2 regions of the Pseudomonas sp. WHRI 8519 genome follow, and region 2 is predicted to be linked to the other one. Evidence: riboswitches for the same ligand, from Rfam matches in the RefSeq annotation. Region 2 holds a riboswitch; the other holds the start of a gene.
The links. Region 2 has a riboswitch for cobalamin ahead of cobO (cob(I)yrinic acid a,c-diamide adenosyltransferase). Riboswitches for the same ligand answer to the same signal wherever they lie in the genome.
Positions count from the first base shown of each region.

Region 1: it holds a riboswitch for cobalamin, as region 2 does, so the genes downstream of both, ABRP30_RS12455 (TonB-dependent receptor) here and cobO (cob(I)yrinic acid a,c-diamide adenosyltransferase) in region 2, are expected to answer to the same signal.

Region 1 covers NZ_CP167996.1:2,714,132-2,721,214, forward strand. The annotation lists gene ABRP30_RS12430 (MFS transporter) at 1-764, shown strand, start outside; gene ABRP30_RS12435 (hypothetical protein) at 792-1,064, opposite strand; gene ABRP30_RS12440 (type 1 glutamine amidotransferase domain-containing protein) at 1,259-1,798, opposite strand; gene ABRP30_RS12445 (SDR family oxidoreductase) at 1,880-3,208, opposite strand; gene ABRP30_RS12450 (NUDIX domain-containing protein) at 3,447-3,833, shown strand; cobalamin riboswitch at 4,046-4,254, shown strand; gene ABRP30_RS12455 (TonB-dependent receptor) at 4,363-6,501, shown strand; gene ABRP30_RS12460 (ABC transporter ATP-binding protein) at 6,549-7,083, shown strand, end outside.
Region 2 covers NZ_CP167996.1:1,403,579-1,410,661, reverse strand. The annotation lists gene cobD (threonine-phosphate decarboxylase CobD) at 1-871, opposite strand, end outside; gene cbiB (adenosylcobinamide-phosphate synthase CbiB) at 864-1,772, opposite strand; gene bluB (5,6-dimethylbenzimidazole synthase) at 1,769-2,419, opposite strand; gene ABRP30_RS06390 (cobyrinate a,c-diamide synthase) at 2,416-3,711, opposite strand; gene cobO (cob(I)yrinic acid a,c-diamide adenosyltransferase) at 3,708-4,319, opposite strand; cobalamin riboswitch at 4,437-4,657, opposite strand; gene ABRP30_RS06380 (sorbosone dehydrogenase family protein) at 4,850-6,166, shown strand; gene ABRP30_RS06375 (C40 family peptidase) at 6,179-6,712, opposite strand; gene ABRP30_RS06370 (C40 family peptidase) at 6,848-7,083, opposite strand, start outside.

The sequences.
Region 1 (7,083 bases), 1.3 Mb from region 2:
CTTTGGCGACGGCAATCGCGGCGCCCGTTGGAAGCTACCTGGGCGGCATGATTGGCTGGAGAGGCGCGTTCGTGTGCGTCTTGCCCTTGGCCGCGCTGGCGTTGATGTGGCAAGCCTTCACGCTGCCTGCGATGCCGAGCGAACGCAAGGCCGCGTCAGCCACCGCAACCTTGCGTTTGCTGGCAGACTCCAGGGTCGCGCTCGGCATGGCGGCCGTGGCTTGCCTCTTCATGGGGCAGTTCACACTGTTCACCTATCTGCGGCCCTTCCTGGAAACGGTCACCCGTGTGGACGTGCCCACCCTCTCGCTTGTGCTTCTGGTCACCGGTACCGCAGGGCTGGTCGGTACCATGGTCGTTGGGGCGCTCGTTGGTCGACACCTGAATCGGGTGCTGCTGGGCGTACCCTTGATCATGACTGCCATCGCTTTCGCAGTGATCATGGTCGGTAGTTGGGTCGTTCCAGTCGCTGTCTTGCTCGGTATCTGGGGGCTGATCTCTACCTGTGCCCCCGTGGGATGGTTCACCTGGTTGGCCAAAGCAATGCCGCACCAAGCGGAGGCTGGAGGCGGCTTGATGGTCGCAGTGATTCAGCTGGCCATCACTGCGGGGGCTACCGTGGGTGGCGTGCTGTATGACGGGTTCGGCTACCGAGCCACATTCGTCGCCAGCGGCGTGCTCTTGCTGTCGGCAACCGTGCTAAGTGCTGCCACTAATCGCACATTCCCATGTACAAGCCGTACGCTACAGGGAACAAACCAGTGAGACGATGCACTGGGGCATGGCCACAGATCAAGCCGGCCGAGAATGCACCCCATGCGATCGCTTTGACGCTACTTTGCTCTTCCACCAGCCTCTGAGGTTCATGAGGCAGAGCACGACCTGCAATACGATCAAAGCCCATGCCTGGGCATGCAAGCCCCAGATCGACCACAGCAGGTTGCTGGCGATGAAGCAGCAGAACCCCACTTTACGCCGGCCTGGGCGGCGCGAGCCGATGCACCAGGCCGCCACCACCGTCACAGCCATGGCAGGCCATTCCAATAAACCGATCCAGTCTTCCATCGGGCACAATCCAAATCATTCAATCAAGGCCATGCCTTCGACGGTCATGGCCATTCCCCTTGCGCGAGCTCCCGGCGTTGGCAGTGGCTTGTGAGAGTGGACCAGGCCGAACACACCACAGCTCGCGCCGTTATTGCTGACCGGGAGCAGAACAGCAAACACTGCTGTTCATGCGCTGGGCAGCTACGCGAAACTCAGCCTGCCAATGCTTTGATCAATTGCTCATTGAAGGCAGGAATATCGTCCGGCTGGCGGCTGCTGATCAGGTTGCCATCGACCACCACCTGTTCATCTACCCACGTGCCGCCGGCGTTGCGAATATCATCCTGCAAGGTCTTGTAGCTGGTCATCCGCTTGCCTTTGACCAACCCACTCGATATCAGCAACCAGGCACCGTGGCAGATGACCGCCAGGGGTCTGCCGGCAGCGTCATGGCTTTTGACCAGCTGTTGCGCGCCAGGGATCAAGCGAATGGTGTCGGAGTTCTGAACGCCGCCGGGCAGCACCAGGGCATCGTAAAGATCGACCTGGGCATTGTCGAAAGTCGTATCCACGGTGAATTCGTCGGCGGGCTTGTCATGGTTCCAGCCTCGGACCGTACCTTCTTTCTCACCCAGGATGTCGACTACCGCGCCGCTCTTTTCCAAAGCCTCACGGGGGCCGGTCAGTTCCACCTGCTCGAAGCCGTCAGTGACCAGAAAGGCCACACGCTTACCGCTCAGTTGTGCATTCATCATTCATCTCCTTTACCAATAAACCTTCAATAGGGGCCCGCCATGGCGAGCAAAGTTCCTGCTCGATGCTCAGCGGTGTGCTTAGCGGCGCCTGCGTGGCGAGCGGGTGGCGGCGAGCCCGGCGATGACACCGACGGCTGCCGCAACCACCCACAGCGTCATGTTGCCGTTGCTGGATTTGCAGCCGCCCTCCACGCTGCGCCGGTCACTGGTTGGCTCGAACAGGTTGCCGGAGGTGATCTGTGCACTGGGGCTGCGGTTCAACGCCCTGCGTGTCAACCACCCTGTAACCAGCGCCAGGCGCGGGACCAGGTAGCTCGCCAGGTGGGCAAGGCGGGCGGCAGTGCCAACGGTGGTGTGGGCGCGAGGGGAAATAGCGCTGGCCACCATGGCCTTGGCTACCTGCTGCGGGTCGTAGATCGGCCCGGGCGGTGTGAGCGCATGGCCGGTGTAATTGCCACCATCCCTGAAGCCCGGGGTGTCCATGACCGCTGGATAAATGTCGCAGACGTGGATGTCCGGGAACTCGGTCAATTCGCCGCGCAGCGCCTCGGTCAGCCCGCGCAGGCCGAACTTGCTCGCCGAATAGGCCGCCGCATAGGGTTGGGCGATCCAGCTTCCCAGTGACAGGGTGTTGATGAGAATGCCGCTGCGTTGGGCCTTGAAATAGGGCAGGGCCACGTAGGCGCCACGCAGGTAACCGATCAGGTCGGTCTGAATGACCTGTTCGTGTGCTTGCAGCGGTGTTTGCTCAAAGTTGCCCACCGCGCCAACGCCGGCGTTATTGACCCAGATATCGATCCGTCCGTGGCCAAATTCGGCAGCCTGTGTGGCCAGCGCCTGCACCTGGTCGCTGCGGGTGACGTCGGTGACGATCGCCACGGCGTCTGTGCCACAGTCGGTGCATTCATCGAGCACATCGAACAAGGCTTGCTCATCGCGTGCAGCGAGCACCAACCGCGCACCGGTGCAAGCGAATGCATGTGCCGCGGCCCTGCCTATACCACTGGAAGCGCCGGTGATGACCACGACCTTGCCGCGCAACGGGCCCTTTAACGGGGTAGGGGCTGCAGGATGGGCAGGTTCTGGGGCCTGCTCGACGTTGTCCGCGGTAGGTGCGAGGGTGGCGCTGGCGGGTATCTTCGAGAGCTGCAAGGCCGTGCCGTCGATCAGCACCAGCTTCATGCCCTCGATGGTGCCCGCCACCCGGTCCGGGAAAACGGGTTCACCCTGCGCATCCAGGCTGTCATAGAGGAATTTCGTCCCTTCGAGCCAGCCTACTGCCGTGAGCAGTTCGGGGCCGAGGTAATACTTACCGTCCTGAAAGAAACCAGGGAACTGATGAGCGCGCTCGACGTTCTCCACGCAGTAGCGTTCGCCTGGTTTCATGCCTGTCGCTTGATCGATCATGGTTCGAACCCCTTCGGTCAAAGGCCAGCGATCGCTTGGCGTTTGCTGTGTTCGTCGGACTCTGCGAGTCACAAGCCCGAATGTGGAGTGACTAAGCAACTGAAGCCGGCAGAGGCAGCAAAGTTCAGAGCAGGTGGCAGGCGGCATGAGCAAGGCAACGAGCCCAAATGCGGATGGCGTGAACTTGCCGGATCTTCAGGCGGTCCACCGTCACTCAAGAATGGAAAAGGGAGTGAGGATGTCGACACCTGGCAAGCTCCGGACGCGTGCAACAGTGCTCTGCTTTCGCAGTGGCCGACTGTTGTTGGTGCGCCGTAAATCGCGTGGGTGGAATTTCCCAGGTGGCAGCGTCAAGCCGCATGAGTGCCCCCTCAGTGCTGCCGTTCGTGAACTCCAGGAGGAAACGGGTATTCGCCGGCAGCGCCTGGTACAGCTGTGTACGGTCCGTGCCGGTCGCATTGTCCATCACATCTTTACCTTGCAGATCGATGAACGAGACCGGCCTGTGCCGCAGAACGAAATCGTGGCGTGCAAGTGGGTACAGCGCCGCAAGCTGGGACCGTCCCGGCTAGGGCCCGCAGCTGCTGAACTGCTGGCGCGCAACCTTCCGGCCTTGGTCGCTTGACTGGAGAAGGTAGCGCTGTAGCTAGGCAAATGATGCCCGAGGGTTGGGCACTAAGCCGGTGAATCTCCTTGTTTCAGGCGCGCCACGTTACAGGCCAGCCACTCCATCCGGCCCGATTGTGCAAGTGCCCGGCGCGTGCAAACCCATCGGCTCATTTCCAGACAAAGCCATTACTTCAAGATGGCAGTTGACCTGAAACGGTTTTGATGATCATCTGCGCGCCTGTTTCAGGTGCCCCCTGCCGCCGTGCATGGGGTGAAACGGGAAGCCGGTTCGTCATCCTCGCGATGATCAGTCCGGCGCTGCCCCCGCAACGGTATGCGAGCGAAGTATTCGACACACCACTGTGCCTCGGCATGGGAAGGTGAATGCTTCATGACCCTCGCGAGCCCGGAGACCGGCCTGAAGCACAGTTTGGCAAACCCGCGGTGGGCGGGCGCAGGCCGGTTTCCGTGGGCGTGCGCGCCTGCGCGTTCCCCATGCGTTGTTCCCTCCGGGATTCTTTCATTCCTGCTGCAAGTGGAAAGATATGTCCCGCTACTCGCTTTTCAGTTCTCTGCCAGGCACGTTGATGCGTGCAAGCCTGGTGCCTTGTGTTTTCATCACCGTCCCGGCGCACGGCGCCGAAGCTGACCAGGCACTGGCGTTACCGGCTACCGCCATTACAGGCACCCTCGGGCAAGACACCCAACCGGATCTGCATACCCCCAGCACCAGTGGTTCACGCCTGAACCTCACACCCCTGGAAACGCCTGCGAGCGTCACCAGCATCAGCGCCGAGCAGATTCAAGCCCGCAACAACAACACCGTCCAGGATGCAGTGACGCGCTCGCCCGGCATCACCTTCATCGGCACCCCCGGCAACGGCGGCACGGCGCTCTCGGCCCGAGGGTTTACCGGGCACAGTTCCACCATGCAGCTGTACGACGGCACCCGGCTGTACGTGGGCGCCGGCACCGTCACCTTTCCTGTGGACACCTGGTCGGTCGAGCGCATCGATGTGCTGCGCGGCCCGGCATCGGTGCTCTATGGCGAGGGTGCCACGGGCGCGGTCATCAACGTGGTGCCGAAAAAGCCCTTCGATGGGGAAGTGCGCAACCATGTACGCTTGGGCTACGGCTCCAACGATCGTCGGCAAGTGGCGCTGGACAGCGGCGGCTCGCTGACCGATACGCTGAGCTACCGACTGAACCTCAACAAGCTTGCCAGTAACGGCTGGGTCGACTGCGGTGAATCAGAAAGCATCGCCGTCAGCGGCGCGTTGCACTGGCAACCGAATGACGACCTCAGCGTCACCCTCAGCCACGATTACGGTGATCAGGACCCACAGCAGTACTTCGGTACACCGCTGGTCAACGGGCATTACCAGGAGTCGATACGCGACCACAATTACAACGTCGATAACGCCGAGGTCCACTACAACGACCAGTCCACGCGGCTGGTCACTGAGTGGGTGATCAGCGACAACCTCACCGCCAGCAATCAGTTGTACTTCCTCAAGGCTCAACGCCGCTGGCGCAACGCCGAGAGCTATACCTGGCTGCCGGGTGGTCAGGTGCAGCGCAGCAACTTCATCAGCATCAAGCAGGTCCAGGAGCAGATCGGCGATCGCCAGTCGTTTACCTTGCAGCATTCGCTGTTCGGGCTGGACAGCCAGACGGTGGTCGGCGCCGACTACAACTCGATCCGGTTCGTGCGCAAGCATGACTTCGGCAATACCCACACCGATACCGTGCCGCTGTCCGGTTCGGGTGGCGGCGACTACATCAGCACTGACCCCTACCGCTCGCGCGAAGCCAACCAGGCTAAGCAGTTCTCGTTGTTCGCCGAAAACCGCACGCAGCTTACCGAGCGGTTGTCGTTGATTACCGGGGTGCGGCGTGACCAGGTGCACCTGGACCGTGATGATCTGGATACCGATACCCGGTCGGATCGCAGCCTGAGTGGCGACAACTGGCGAGCGGGCCTGGTGTTCGCGCTTAGCCAGGACCTCTCGGTCTACGGCCAGTACGCCACCAGCACCGAGGGCGTCAGCAACCTGCTGACCCTCAGCGCCGCGCAACAAAGCTGGGACCTGAGCACCGCCAAACAGACCGAGGTGGGCATCAAGCAGATGCTGCCTGAGGGCCGTGGCGAGTGGACCCTGGCGGCCTACCACATCGTCAAGAAGAAGCTGCTCAGCACCGATCCGCTCAACCCGACGGTGCAACAACAGATCGGCCAGCAGTCTTCGGACGGCATCGAAGCCACGCTGGAGCTACGCCTGCCGTACGATATGCAGCTTTCAGCCAACGCCGCCTGGGTGCGTGCCGAGTACGACGAGTTTGCCAGCGGCAGCAACGACTACAGTGGCAACCGGCCCGTCAACGTACCGCGGCGTTCGGCCAACCTGTGGTTGAGCAAGGACTTCGGTCAGCGCTTCAGCGCCGGGGCAGGGGCGCGTTATGTCGACAGCCGCTATGGCGATAACGCCAACACCGTGCAGGTGCCGAGCTACACCGTGGTCGATGCCAACTTCGACTGGCATGTCCAACCTGATCTCACGCTGGGCCTGCAATTGAACAATCTGTTCGACCGCCAGTATGCCACCACCACTGACAACAACGGCCTGCAGTGGTACCTGGGCGAGCCGCGTTCGTTCTTCGTGACGGCTGACTACAGCTTCTGAGGGGGCCGCCACCGGCCTTCGGGCCGGTGCTTGCTGGAGTGGGTTCAATGATGCATCTGAAAATCGACGGCCTGCATTGGTCTGTGCCTGAGCGAGGCGGCAGGCAACGTCCGTTGCTGCACGCCGTGGATCTGTGTGTCGGCAAGGGAGAGTTCGTTGGGCTGATTGGCCCCAACGGCAGCGGCAAGACCAGCTTGCTGCGCTGCGCCTACCGGGCTACGCAGCCAACCGCAGGCCAGGTCAGCTTGAACGGCGTCGAGTTGTGGCAGCGCAACCCGCGCTGGTGCGCCCAACGCATTGCCGTGGTTCTGCAGGAGTTTCCAGAGGAGTTCGGGTTGAGTGTCGGCGAAGTGGTCGCCATGGGCCGCTCGCCGCACAAATCGCTGTTTGAAGGGGACACAGCCGACGATCTGCAACTGGTCGCTGAGGTGCTCGAACGGGTAGGGCTGAGCGGCTACCGCGAACGGACCTTCGCCACGTTGTCGGGAGGTGAAAAGCAGCGAGTGCTGCTGGCCCGTGCGCTGGTACAGCGCCCTGAAATGCTCATTCTCGATGAACCGACCAACCATCTCGACCCCCGCT
Region 2 (7,083 bases):
GGCGGGCCAGAAAGTCATGCAGGTGCGCTGCGCGCTCGTAGCGTACGTACTGGAACAGGTCGCAACCACCTGCGGGGGCCAGGCCGGTGTTTTCCAGTAGCTGGGCAAGCCGTTGGCTGGCACGGGCACAACGCTCGATCTGCAGCGGGTGCGCTGCCAGGTCGGCGAAACACGCCTGGGCCAGCACCCGGGTCGGGCCGCTGATGGTCCACGGGCCCAGCAGGTCGGCCATGCGCCGCAACAGTGGCTGCTCGGCCGCCACGCAGCCCAAGCGCACACCGGCCAGGCCGAAGAACTTGCCGAACGAGCGCAGCACGATCAGCCCAGGGCGTTCGGCGCAACCGGCCACGCTGTGCTCGGGCGTGTTGTCCATGAAGGCTTCATCCACCACCAACCAGCCGCCGCGCTCGGCCAAGCGGGCATGCCATGCCAGCAGGCGATCGCGCGGCACGCGGTGGCCGGTGGGGTTGTTCGGGTTGACCAGCACCAGCACATCGAGGCTGTCCAGGCACGCCTGGGCCTCGCTTTCATCCAGTTCGATCACGTGATGCCCGGCGCGTCGCCAGGCCTGTGGATGCTCGGCATAGCACGGCGACAGCACCCCGACACGACCGCTCGGGCGCAGATGCGGAAGGGCCTGGATCGCCGCTTGCGAGCCCGCTACCGGCAACAACTGGCCAACACCGTAGTACTGGCGGGCCGCCTCTTCGAGGCCGTCTTGGGTCTCGGGTAGCCGCGCCCAGGCGTGCGCCGGGATCGGCGGCACCGGGTAGGCCCACGGCGCAATACCGCTGGACAGATCGAGCCAGGCCTCCCGGGCAATCCCGTATTGCCGCACTGCCCTGAGCAGTCGGCCGCCATGTTCAAGCATTGCAGTAGGCTCCCACGCAGATCACCAGCAACCACAACCACACGCCACGCTGCACCAGGGCCCAGCCGCGCTCGATGGCACCGGCATCGGCCACCGGGCCTTCGCCCAGGCGCGGGCGCTCGTGGCGCTCACCGTGATACACCGCCAGGCCACCGAGTTCGACACCCAGCGCACCGGCCCCCGCCGCCATCACCGGCCCGGCGTTGGGGCTGTCCCACAACGGGCCCTGGTTGCGCCAACAGGCCAGCGCCAGGCGGGTTTTGCCGAGCAAGGCGTAGGTCAGTGCCACCAGCCTGGCGGGAATATAGTTGAGTACATCGTCGATGCGCGCCGCGCACCACCCGAAGCGCTCAAAGCGTTCATTGCGGTAGCCCCACATGGCATCCAGCGTATTGCTCAGGCGGTACAGGACCACGCCCGGCGCTCCGGCCACGATGAACCAGAACAGCGCGGCGAACACGGCATCGCTGCCGTTCTCCAGCACCGATTCGGTTGCGGCCCTGGCCACGGCCGGCTCGTCGAGCTCGCGGGTCTCGCGGCTGACCAGGTAACCGACGCGGCGCCTCGCCTCCTCCAGATCACCCTGGCGCAAGGCGCTGGCGACCGGCAGCACATGCTCGCCAAGGCTGCGCAGGCCCAGGGCGCAGTACAGCGCCAGCACATCCACCAGCCAGCCAATGTAGGGCAGCCAGGAGAGGATCAGCGCCACCAGGGTCAAGGGCACCACGGCCAGGAACCAGGCACTCACGCCGTGGCTGCGCCAACCACGCCCACCGGCATTCAGGCGCTGCTCCAGGCTCGACGCCAGGTTACCGAAGGCCACCAGCGGATGGCGCCGCTGCGGCTCGCCGAACAATGCATCCAGGGCCACACCGGCCACGGTCAGCAAGGCGACACTCATGGGCGCTCTCCCCAGTGGTTCTCATACAGCATGTCGCTCAAAGGCCGTTCCTGGGCCCAGTTTTCCATCACCAGCATGGGGGCCGGATAGAACTCGGTGACAGGCCCCAGGCACAGCACCGCCACCGGTTTGGCGCCGGCAGGCATGCCCAGCAGCGCAGCCAATGCCTGCGGGTCGAACAACGATACCCAGCCCAGCCCCAGCCCTTCGGCACGGGCCGCCAGCCACAGGTTCTGAATGGCGCAGGCGAGCGAGGCGAGGTCCATTTCCGGCAAGGTCCGCCGGCCGAAAATATGTGGCTCGCGGTTGTCCATCAATGCCGCCACCAGGACTTCGGCGCAGTCGTTGATGCCTTCTACCTTGAGCTTCATGAAGGCGTCGCTGCGCTCGCCCAAGGCCTGGGCCGTGCGCACCCGCTCCTCCTCGACCAGCGCCTGGATCCGCCCGCGCAGATCCCCCTGGCTGATGCGGATGAACCGCCAAGGCTGCATCAGGCCAACGCTGGGGGCCTGGTGCGCCGCGCCGAGCAGGCGGCCGAGCACGTCAGGCGCAACGCTGCCGCCGGCGAAGTGGCGCATGTCGCGGCGCTCGCCGATTGCCCGGTAGACGGCCGCGCGCTCGGCATCGCTGAAGGCGTGCTCGCTCATGGCCGCAACAGCGCCGCCGCCGCCTCTGGGTTGGAGGGGAAATAGAAGTGCACATAGGATGCAGTGAGCCGCCCAAGGCGGTAGACCGCCTCGTTGCCGCGCCCGCCGTTGGGGCTCAGGCCGCGCGCGATGGGCTGCAGTTCGGTGCTGGTCAGGGAGTGGTGGTAGGTGTGGCCGCGCAGAGTGCCTTCGGGCAGCTCCACAGCTTGCAGGGCCAGCGCCGCCAAGCGTTTTTGCATGGTCGCCTCGCCGGGCAGCAGGCCGAGCAGCGCTGCACGTTCACCGGCTACGTCGGTCAGGGCATCGAGCAGGTAGAGCATGCCACCGCACTCGGCCAGCAACGGCTTGCCGGCGCCGTGGTGCGCACGGATCGCGGCGCACATCGGGGCGTTGGCGGCCAGCGCATGGTGGTACAGCTCCGGGTAGCCGCCCGGCAGGTACAGGCTGTCTACATCGGGCAACGCGCGGTCGTGCAGCGGCGAGAAGAACGCCAGCTGTGCCCCCAGGTTGCGCAGCAGGTCGAGGTTGGCGCCGTAGGTGAAGGCGAACGCTGCGTCCCGGGCGACGCCAATGCGCACACCCGCCAGCGAGGCGGTGCAGGGCACTTCCTGCGGCGCGGCGAATGCCACCGGCGGCGGCAATGCGGCATCGCAGCTGCTGCCCAGTGCCTGGGCGGCAGCGTCCAGGCGCGCATCCAGGTCATTCAGCTCGCTGGCCTGCACCAACCCCAGGTGGCGGCTGGGCAGCTCGATACCGCGCTCGCGCGACAACCCGCCGTACCAGCGCAGGCCTTCGGTCAGGCTGCCTTCGAGCAACTGCGCGTGGCGCAGGCTGCCGACACGGTTGGCGAGCACCCCAGCGAACGGCAGGTCGGGCTGGTAGCGCGCCAGCCCCAGGGCCAGTGCACCAAAGGTCTGGGCCATGGCCGTACCATCGATCACCGCCAACACCGGCACGCCGAAGTGGCGCGCCAGGTCGGCACTGGACGGGGTGCCGTCGAACAGCCCCATCACGCCCTCTATCAGGATAAGGTCGGCCTCACCCGCCGCGTCCCACAGCAGGCGGCGGCTTTCCTGCGCCCCGATCATCCACAGGTCGAGCTGGTACACCGGCGCCCCGCTGGCACGCTCGAGGATCATCGGGTCGAGAAAATCAGGCCCGCATTTGAACACACGGACCTTGCGCCCAAGGTTGCGGTGCAGGCGGGCCAGGGCTGCGGTCACGGTGGTCTTGCCCTGGCCAGATGCCGGTGCTGCGATCAGGACGGCTGGGCAGTGGCGCGTCTGACTCACAGTTCGACGCCCTTCTGTGCACGGATACCCGCCTGGAAGGCATGCTTGAGCATGCCCATCTCGGTAACGGTGTCGGCCAGTTCGATCATTTCGGCTTTGGCCGCGCGGCCAGTGACGATCACATGCTGCATGGGGGGGCGCGCCTGGATGTCGCCAAGCACCTGATCGAGGTCGAGGTAGCCGTGCTTGAGGGCGATGTTCAGCTCGTCGAGCACCACGAACTGGACGCTCGGGTCCTGCAGCAGCTGGCGTGATACCGCCCAGGCTGCCTCAGCGGCGGCAATGTCGCGCTGGCGGTCCTGGGTTTCCCAGGTGAAGCCTTCGCCCATCACGTGGTAACGCACCTGCTCGGGGAAGCGCCGGAAGAACAGCTCCTCGCCGGTACTGTTGCGGCCCTTGATGAACTGCACCACGCCACACTGCATGCCATGGCCCAAGGCGCGTGCGAGCATGCCGAACGCCGAACTGCTCTTGCCCTTGCCATTGCCGGTCAGCACCAGCAGCAGGCCGCACTCATTAGGGGAATTGGCGATGCGCTCGTCGATGATCGCCTTCTTGCGCTGCATGCGCGCCAGGTGACGTTCGTCGCGTTCGGTGGTTTCGCTCATGGGGGTCTCCGCAGGCTGTCGCCGCGTAAGACACGGCGACAGGTCGATAGGCGGGCAGACGGAGAGCGCGCAGGGCCGTGGCCAGACGCCACGGTGCACCGCGCATCACCCTCCGTGATGCCGTTGGCAGTGACAGGCCGGTCTCCGGGCTCGTGAGCGGGCGTTGGCCCGGGCCCGCGCGCCTTCCCGGATACTGGCATCCAGTGGCCGTGCGCGGTTTTTGACTCACCTACCGTTGCGGGGGCAGCGCCGGACTCGCACCTTATAGGCGCACACCGGCTTCCCAGTTTCACCCTGCCCAGACGGGCTTGCAGGGCACCTGAAACACGCGCGAAGGTTAGAGTGTTGCACCGGGAGCGTCAATCGAAGGGGGTGATTTGGCAGCGATCTGATGCCGATAAAGGCGCATGATCGATTGCTCATGGATCGCTGCGAGCGGATCGGCCGCTACGACCGGGAAGTGCTCAGCTGAACCACTGGCCGTTCTCCCGGCTCTGAATCTTCAAGAGCATCGTCACAGGGGTGCAGACATGAAACACATGCGTGTTGTCTTTCCTTGGGTACTGGGCGCTTGCCTGGCGGGCTGCACCGAGAGGGCCATGCTGGAGGTCAGTGAGGGCAGCGGCCCGTCTGTACAGCTGCCCCCACCGAAAAAGACGTTGATACCCACCGTCAATATCGCGCCCGCCATCGGCTGGCCAACGGGTGGAAAACCCAAGGCGGCAGCAGGCACACAGGTGAAAGCCTTCGCCGACAACCTCGACCACCCGCGTTGGCTTCATGTACTGCCCAACGGTGATGTGCTGGTGGCAGAGACCAATGCCCCGCCCAGGCCTGATGATGGCAAGGGCCTGCGTGGCTGGGCCATGGACAGGGCGATGAAGCGCGCCGGTGCCGCGGTGCCCAGCGCCAACCGCATCACCTTGCTGCGCGATGCCGACCATGACGGCGTTGCCGACACCCGCACGACCTTCATCGACGGGCTCAATTCGCCGTTTGGCATGGCACTGATCGGCCAGGATTTCTATGTCGCCGATACCGACAGGCTGCTGCGCTTTCGCTACACCTCGGGGGCTCTGCAGCTTCGCGAACCGCCGGAGCAGGTCATCGAGTTGCCAGCGGGGCCCCTGAACCATCACTGGACCAAGAACGTCATTGCCAGTGCCGATGGCAAGAAGCTGTATGTGACAGTCGGCTCCAACAGCAATGTCGGTGAGAACGGCATGGAACAGGAACAGGGACGCGCTGCGATCTGGGAGGTCGATGCGGCCAGCGGCGCGCACCGGATCTTTGCCTCTGGGCTGCGCAACCCCAACGGCCTGGCCTGGGAGCCGCGTACTGGTGCCTTGTGGACGGCAGTCAACGAGCGTGACGAGATCGGCAGTGACCTGGTGCCCGACTACATCACATCGGTGAAAGATGGCGGCTTTTATGGTTGGCCCTACAGCTATTACGGCCAGCACGTCGATGAGCGGGTCGTGCCGCCGAACCCGCAAAAAGTCGCGCAGGCACTTGTGCCGGACTATGCCGTGGGGCCCCATACCGCATCACTGGGGTTGGCGTTTGCAGAGCCCGGTGCGCTGCCTGCACCGTTCGACCAGGGTGCTTTCGTGGGCCAGCATGGCTCCTGGAATCGCCAACCGCACAGTGGCTACAAGGTGATCTTCGTGCCATTCGACACGGCTGGCAAACCTGTCGGCAAACCGATCGACCTGCTCAGCGGCTTTCTGGATGGCGATGGCAACGCCATGGGGCGACCGGTAGGCGTGGTCAACGACCATCGCGGCGGCGTGCTGGTGGCAGACGATGTGGGCAACGTGGTGTGGCGGGTAAGCAAGGCGCCGTAGCGCCTTGCGCGATCAAGGGTTATGCGCCAGATGCCCTTGAGTGATCACCCGTTTTGCCTGCAGGTAGGCTTTGGACCAGTAACTGTTGGACAGGTAATCCAGACGTACAGTGCCACCGGTGGACGGAGCATGCACGAAACGCCCTTCGCCCACGTAGATACCGGCGTGACTGACCTGCGAGCCACCGCTGGTGGCGAAGAACACCAGGTCGCCCGATTGCAGGGAGTGGACATCCACGGTCGGAGCACGCATGACGATCATCTCTCGGGTGGAGCGAGGCAGGCTGATACCCGCCGCATCCCGGTAGACGTAGTTGATCAAGCCACTGCAATCGAAACCGGAATCGGGTGTGTTACCGCCCCAGCGATACGGCGTACCCACCAGGCCGATCGCGCGCATCAGCACGTCGTTGGCAATCGGCGAAGCAGGAGGTTGGCTGTACGAGACCTGAGGCTGTGTCACAGGCGCCGGTGCCGGGGCACGGCTGGAGCAGGCGGCAAGCAATGCCACCAGGGAAAGGAGTGCGAAGCGCGCCATCATCACCATGGCAGAACATCCTGTCTGAGATCGCTGGGCTGCAACCGAAAAGTGTTGAGAATTTAGATTAGACGCATTCTGTAAATGCGCACGGCGACTAGCTTTTCAAGCATCGTCGCCGTGGCAGGGTACATCATTTTGATATCAGTTGCGTGCGAGATTGCTCGCCGGCGCCATGGCCAGGGCGCGCTTGGCCTCGATGAAGGTCTTGCTCCAGTAGCGATCACCGAGGTTGTCGATGCGCACACCACCGCTGCGGCGGCTGCTGGAGTGGATGAACTGGTTGTCACCCAGATAGATGCCGGCATGGCTGACACGGCCACGGCCATTGGTGCTGAAGAACAGCAGGTCACCCGGCTTGAGCTTGTTGCGGGCCACCT